Regions from separate parts of the Streptomyces sp. NPDC051563 genome, predicted to be linked through region 1. Evidence: riboswitches for the same ligand, from Rfam matches in the RefSeq annotation. Region 1 holds a riboswitch; each other region holds the start of a gene.
The links. A riboswitch is a leader RNA that binds a small molecule or an ion and turns the genes downstream of it on or off. The one in region 1 is predicted to bind cyclic di-AMP.

Region 1 (2,254 bases):
GGCGAGGGAGACACCGAGGATGGCGTTGGCGCCGAGGGAGCCCTTGTTCTCGGTGGCGTCCAGGTCGATCATCGCCTGGTCGATCAGGCGCTGCTCGGTGGCGTCGTAGCCGACGAGCTCGGGGCCGAGCTGCTCGATGACGGCGAGGACCGCCTTCTCGACGCCCTTGCCCATGTAGCGGTTGGGGTCACCGTCGCGGAGCTCTACGGCTTCGAACGCTCCGGTGGAGGCGCCGGACGGGACTGCAGCACGGCCGGTGCTGCCATCGTCGAGGCCCACCTCGACCTCGACCGTGGGGTTGCCTCGGGAGTCCAGGATTTCCCGGGCTACGACGACGTCGATGGACGGCACGAGCATCTCCTTCTGGGATGTGACGCTGGGTGTGCGGTGGCATGTCAGGCCGTGGGATGGCCTTGCCGCTTAGAGCCTAACCGCCTCCGGGCACTCGGCCAGCCGACCGCCCGGGTCCTGGGACGAAAAAGGGCCTGAATGCCCCTCTTACAGGACATAGGGCCCTTGATCATCGGGATTCCGGAGGCTCCGTCAGGGCGGACGGACGCGCACACAGCACCGCCCGGCGCGAAGGGGGTTGCGCGCCGGGCGGTGGAATTGCGTGGTGGAGCTCCGTGCGGAACTACTGCGTGTCGCCAAAGCGGCCACGCCCGTTCTCACACGTTTCAGCTGAGGTTCAGCTTCTGACCCGGGAAGATCAGGTTGGCGTCCGAGACGATGTCCTTGTTCAGCTCGAAGAGCTTCTCCCAGCCGCCGGACACCTGGTTCGCGTCCGCGATCGCGCCCAGCGTGTCGCCGGACTTGACCTCGTAGGAGCCGTTGCCCGTCTTGGGGGCCTCGGTCTTCGGCGCGGCCGGGGCGGCCGGACGCTCGGAGCGGGTGGTCGGAGCCTCGGCGCGCTTGGTCTCCTTCTTCGGCGCGGCCTTCTTCTCCACCTTCGGCGCCGGCTTCGGCTGGGCCTTCGGCTTGGAGGGGGTCTCGGCCGAACCGCCGGTGTAGGAGGAGTTCGACAGGCCCACGCCGCAGGACGGCCAGGCGCCCTTGCCCTGGCCCTTGAGGACCTTCTCGGCGATGGATATCTGCTGCGACTTGGAGGCCTGGTTGGCCTGCGCGGCGTACGCCTTGCCGCCGTACGCGGCCCAGGTGGAGGACGTGAACTGCAGGCCGCCGTAGAAGCCGTTGCCCGTGTTGATGGACCAGTTGCCGCCGGACTCGCACGCGGCGACGCGGTCCCATTCGCCGGCGGTCGCGGCGGAAGCGGTGCCCGCAGCCATCAGCGGAGCCGCCACGGCGACACCGGCGACACCGGCGAGCGTGACGATGCGGACGGCCTTGGAGCCGCGACGGTGCTTGCCCTTGCCCGAAAGCAGCATGGAGTTCTCCTCACCGACGCCTACGAGGTGAGCTGTCGGGTTCGGGCGAGTGAGTGCCCGGCCGAGCGACCTAGCGCTCGACTTAACCCCTAGCCGGTTCCGTGACCGTCTCTCAACGGCCGGTTCCGGCGCCTACCTTGGTTCCCCCGCTCCTGCCTTCGGCGCTTTACGCGACGAGTGTTCCCTCCGTCCGCCGGCAGGATTCGGCGATGCGGTCGAAGGAGCCCGCGGTGGCGAGCGATTCAGAAGGTAGACAGGTCTCCCCCCGATGTTCAACGAGCAACATCGGGGGGAAACGGTGCCTACTTGCGCTCCCCGGAGGGACGTTTGCGCAGGTGAGGGCGGGGTTTGCGGAACCCTCCGGGCCTGACACGCCAGTTGACCTGAAGAGACACATGTCTCACTTACAGAAAACGGACAATCAGCTGGTTCCGGGCGCTTTAAGTACCCCTATTGGTGCGTTAGATCCAGGTTCTGGCCGGGCTTGATCAGGTCCGCATCGCCGCCGATGACCTGCTCGTTGGCCTCGTACAGCCCCTTCCAGCCGCCCTTCACTCCGTTGGCGTCCGCGATCGTGATGAGGCTGTCGCCCGCCTTCACGGTGTACGTCGGGTCCGACGCGGCATCAGACCCGGTCTGCGTCTCGACCGCGGCCTGGCCGCGGTGCTTGCCGCCGCCCTCGGTCGCGCCGGCGGTCGCCGGGGCGCTCGGGGTGGCCGCGTCGCCCGGTGCGGCCGGGGCCGTCGGGGCCGTGGGATCAACCGGGTTGACCGGATTTGTCGGGTTCGCGGAATTCCCCGGCCCGGCCGGGGAGGTCGGGTCCGCCGAGTCTGACGGACCGACGGGAGCCGTCGGCCCCACCGGCGCCG
Region 2 (2,254 bases), on a different contig from region 1:
CGGTTCGTCGGCGCCTTCCGCGCGGTCATGGACGAGGCCCACGGCGGCGGCGCGCTGATGTGGGACTTCGGCCGGACGCTGGTGAAGCAGGCCGTCGCCAACCGCTGAGGCGACGGCCCGGCTCGCGGGGCGTCAGTCCAGCAGGCGGTCACGGAGCCTGGCGAGGGTCTCGGGCGCGAGCCCGAGGCCCTCTGCCAGGTACCGCTCCACACCGCCCCACTCCTCGTCGATGGTCTCGAAGGCCGCCGCCAGATACGGGGCGCGGGCGTCGAAGAGCGGGGAGAGCAGTTCCAGCACTTCGGGGGTCCGGGGCTCGGTCGCCTCGCTGCCCCGGCGGACCCGGTAGCGGTTGTGCGGGGCGTTCGACTCCAGGTAGTCGGCCACGATCGCCTCCCGCTCGACGCCCAGCGCCAGCAGGGTGACGGCGATCGACAGGCCCGCCCGGTCCTTCCCGGCGGCGCAGTGCATGAGGGCCGGGACGCTGTACTCGGCGAGCGCGTGCACCACCCGGCCGTGCTCGGCGGTCCGGGTCCGGATCATCGTCCGGTACGAACGGGACATCCGCGCGGCGCCCTTCCCGTCGCCCAGGATCTCGCGGAGCTGCGCCAGGTCCCCGGTGCGGACCATCTTCCAGAACTCGCTGCCGTCGGCCGGATCCGACAGCGGAATGCTGACGTTGAGCACGCCGGGCAGCTCCACGTCCGGACCCTCCAGCGCGTGGTCGGCTCCGTTGCGGAAGTCGAAGACGGTGTGCAGCCCGAGCGACCCGAGGAACTCCGCGTCGGTTTCGGTGGCATGAGCCAGATGTCCGCTTCGGAATAGTTTTCCCGACTTGACCCGCCGGCCGTCCGTGGTCGGCAGCCCGCCCACGTCGCGGAAGTTGCGCACTCCGGTCAGCGTCGGCTCCTCGTGCGGACTCTGGGGTATCGGCTGGGTCACCGGGCTCCTCCGTGTCATCGTCGTCGATGGTGTCCGAATTACGCTACTTGCTGACAACTTGCCATGGCGAGAGGCGAGATCGGACCTGCCCCCGTGAGCCAGATCATACGGTGACGGTGCGTGCCTGATCGCAAATGCCGAATTGCCTGCCCGGGGCGGCTGTTGAAGGTGCGGAATGGACGGAGGGTGACCGGAATTCCGGCAGCCCGTCATCTTCAAGATTCCGTTGGGGAATTCATGACTTGTTCCGCGCGGGCCGACTCGATTACCTTCGCGATCGATCCGGACGGACCGCCTAATCCTGCCGCCGACCGGAAACCGCACCCGACTATTCACGCGCGCGGCAGGAGCGGGGGAACCAGGTAAGCCGCTGTTCCGGATCTCCGGTCGAGATCTTCACGACGGGACAGCTCGGGGTGAAGCCGTACACGTGCCGTTCACCGGCGCGGAGGCGGCCGGACATCTCCAGTCCGAACCCGACAGCTCACCTCGCAGGCGTCGGAGAGGAATGCGACATGTCCGGAACGGGTAAGCACCGCCGTCCCAAGTCCCGCTCGATATCCCGCGGGTTCGCCGCCGCCGGCACCGGTGGCGCGGCCCTCGCGCTTCCGCTGCTCGGCGCCGCCGGCGCCCACGCCGCGGGGGTCCCCGCCGCGGCGCCCGCCGCCGCTCCGGTCCAGGCCGCCCCGCAGGCCGTGGCCGCTCAGGTGCCCGCCGCGCTCCAGGCCGCGCCGGCCACCGCGCAGAGCGCCCCCACCGTCTACACCGTGGTGCCGGGCGACTACCTCTCCAAGATCGCCGCGAGCCGGCACCTCGCCGGCGGCTGGGAGCAGCTCTACGCGGACAACCGCGAGGCCGTCGGCACCGACCCGTCGCTGATCCACCCGGGCCTCAAGCTCACGCTCGGCGCGAAGGGCTCGGCTCCGGCCGCGTCGGCCGAGTCGGCGCCGGCCGAAACGCCGAAGCCGGCCAAGAAGTCTGCTTCTTCCTCTTCTTCTGATTCTTCCGCTTCGTCGAATTCCTCCAACTCGGACGCGGCCTCGTCCGATGAGGATTCCTCGGACGAGGCCGCCGCGCCCGCCCCCGCGCGCAAGGCCCCCGCCAAGCAGCAGGGCGGTTCCACGTCGACCGGCTTCGTCGCCCCCGTCGGCGGCGGCACGTCCACCGCGTACAAGACCGCCGGCTCCATGTGGTCCAGCGGCTACCACACCGGTGTCGACTTCTCCGCGAGCACCGGCACCACCGTCAAGGCGGTCGGCGCGGGCACCGTGGTCTCCGCCGGCTGGGGCGGCGCGTACGGCAACGAGGTCGTCAT
Region 3 (2,254 bases), on a different contig from region 1:
GGCGTGCGCGCCTTCGGCCAGGTGCTGCGCTCCACCGCCGACGGCAAGGGTGCCTCGATGCTCGCCATCAGCGGCTCGGTGGACACCCCGAACACCGGCCCGGCGCTGGACGACCTCTGGACGGTGCTGCGCACCCTCGCGGAGGGCGGCCTGACCGATGCCGAACGGGACGTGGCCGTGCAGAACTTGGTGGGGGTGGCCCCGCTGAAGTTCGAGACGGCGGCCTCCGTCGCGGGCACGCTCGCCGACCAGGTCGAGCAGGAGCTGCCGGACGACTACCAGGCGCAGTTGTACGCGCGGCTCGCCGAAACCGGCACGGTGGAGGCCACTTCGGCGGTCGTCAGCGCCTTCCCGGTGGACCGTCTGGTCACGGTCCTGGTGGGTGACGCCTCGCAGATCGAGGAGCCCGTGCGGGCCCTCGGCATCGGCGAAGTGACCGTGGTCGCCAACTGATCGTCAGGTGGTCTCCGGCCGTTGTCCGGTCGATCTCGGGCGGGCCGTCAACTGGCCTGTCGCTCAAGGGGCTCCGGCGGCTTGTCCGCCGGGGCCCCTTTTGTCCTTATTTTCCCTTTAGTGGTGTGGTTGCTTGTATGTGGTGTGGCGTACGCAACAAAAGGGCGCGTCTGTTTGGTGATTACCTGATGATCCGCCTAGCGTCGGCCGTGCTGTTCGTCAGGTGTAACCGCCGCGCCCGCGGCACCGGACAGCGATCGCCGAGTCCCCGTCAGGCGCGAGCCTGGGGAGCCGGGGACCCACTTGTGTCCCTGGGGTGAATCGGACCGCCTCGCAAGAGGAGGCCCGTAGGAGACCTTCCTGCTCCGAACCCGTCAGCTAACCCGGTAGGCGAGAGGGAAGGAAAGGATCAGCCCCTTCATGGCGTTTGGCAGTCGTGCAGCCGGTTCCGGTTCCGGCAAGCACCGTGGTTCGAGCCGTCTCAGCCGCAGGACCGCCGGCTATGCCGGCATAGCCGCCCTCGCCACCACTGGTGTCGTCGGCTCCCTGGCCGGTCCCGCGTTCGCCGCGGACCACTCGCCCTCCATCGAGGACACCGGCACCCTCAACACCATCGTGGTCGCCGACGAGCTCGCCGGCGACGTCGAGGCCCAGGCCCAGTCCCAGCAGCGGGCCGCCGAGGCCGCCGCCGCCAAGGCGCAGGCCGAGGCCGACGCCAAGCAGCGCGCCGCCGAGGCCAAGGCGAAGGCCGAAGCCCAGGCCAAGGCCGAGCGCGAGGCCGCCGAGCGCGCCGCCCGCGAAGAGGAGCGCAAGCGCCTCAACACCTTCGTCGCGCCGGTCGACGGCTCCTACGTCAGCACCCAGTACCACGCGGGTGGCGGCATGTGGTCCTCCGGCAGCCACACCGGCATCGACTTCCACGCCGCCTCCGGCACCTCCGTGCACGCGGTCGGCCTGGGCACCGTGGTCGAGGCGGGCTGGGGCGGGGCGTACGGCAACAACGTCGTCATCAAGCACGCGGACGGCACGTACACCCAGTACGGCCACATGTCCTCGCTGAACGTCTCCGTCGGCCAGCAGGTCGCCGCGGGCCAGCAGATCGGCCTGTCGGGCTCCACCGGCAACTCCAGCGGCCCGCACCTGCACTTCGAGGCCCGCACCGGCGCCGACTACGGTTCGGACATCAACCCGCTCACGTACCTGCGCTCGCACGGCGTCAGCGTCTGACCGCTCGCCCCACCGCACGTCTTCCGCGAAGGCCCCGGCTCCCTGAGAGCCGGGGCCTTCGTCGTGTTCCGCGCCTCGCCTTGTGTGAATGTTTCGTATTTCCGGCCGTCCTCGGAAATTATCGTGTGTTGCAATAGAGTCGCAACGCGCACAGCCATACGAAAAAGGCGGAGGTCCGGTCTTGCGTATTCCCGCGCACACGGTATGCACAGCGATCCGCGACGACATCGTCTCCGGGGTCTTCGGGCCCGGCGCCCGGCTGACCGAGGAGGTGCTGGCCCGCCGGTACGGAGTCTCGCGCGTCCCCGTGCGCGAGGCGCTGCGCACGCTGGAGTCCGAGGGCTTCGTGACCACCCGCCGGCACGCGGGTGCCTGCGTGGCCGAGCCGACCGAGCAGGAGGCGGCCGACCTCCTGGAGCTGCGGATGCTCCTGGAGCCCCTCGCGGCCGCCCGGGCGGCCCGGCGGCGCAGCGAGGCCCACCTCAAGGTGCTGCGCGGCCTGGTCAGGCTGGGCCAGGAACGGGCCAGGAGGGGACAGGGGGAGGACCTGCGCTCCCTGGGCGGCTGGTTCCAC

Region 2: it holds a riboswitch for cyclic di-AMP, as region 1 does, so the genes downstream of both, ACIA8F_RS07880 (peptidoglycan DD-metalloendopeptidase family protein) here and ACIA8F_RS13920 (transglycosylase family protein) in region 1, are expected to answer to the same signal.
Region 3: it holds a riboswitch for cyclic di-AMP, as region 1 does, so the genes downstream of both, ACIA8F_RS11020 (M23 family metallopeptidase) here and ACIA8F_RS13920 (transglycosylase family protein) in region 1, are expected to answer to the same signal.

What each region holds. Positions count from the first base shown of each region.
Region 1 covers NZ_JBITDL010000010.1:56,457-58,710, forward strand. The annotation lists gene eno (phosphopyruvate hydratase) at 1-357, opposite strand, end outside; gene ACIA8F_RS13920 (transglycosylase family protein) at 678-1,385, opposite strand; cyclic di-AMP (ydaO/yuaA leader) riboswitch at 1,388-1,559, opposite strand; gene ACIA8F_RS13925 (transglycosylase family protein) at 1,836-2,254, opposite strand, start outside.
Region 2 covers NZ_JBITDL010000005.1:38,588-40,841, forward strand. The annotation lists gene ACIA8F_RS07870 (aspartate aminotransferase family protein) at 1-108, shown strand, start outside; gene ACIA8F_RS07875 (tyrosine-protein phosphatase) at 133-939, opposite strand; cyclic di-AMP (ydaO/yuaA leader) riboswitch at 1,255-1,450, shown strand; gene ACIA8F_RS07880 (peptidoglycan DD-metalloendopeptidase family protein) at 1,455-2,254, shown strand, end outside.
Region 3 covers NZ_JBITDL010000007.1:139,252-141,505, reverse strand. The annotation lists gene ACIA8F_RS11025 (M16 family metallopeptidase) at 1-453, shown strand, start outside; cyclic di-AMP (ydaO/yuaA leader) riboswitch at 702-861, shown strand; gene ACIA8F_RS11020 (M23 family metallopeptidase) at 874-1,680, shown strand; gene ACIA8F_RS11015 (GntR family transcriptional regulator) at 1,862-2,254, shown strand, end outside.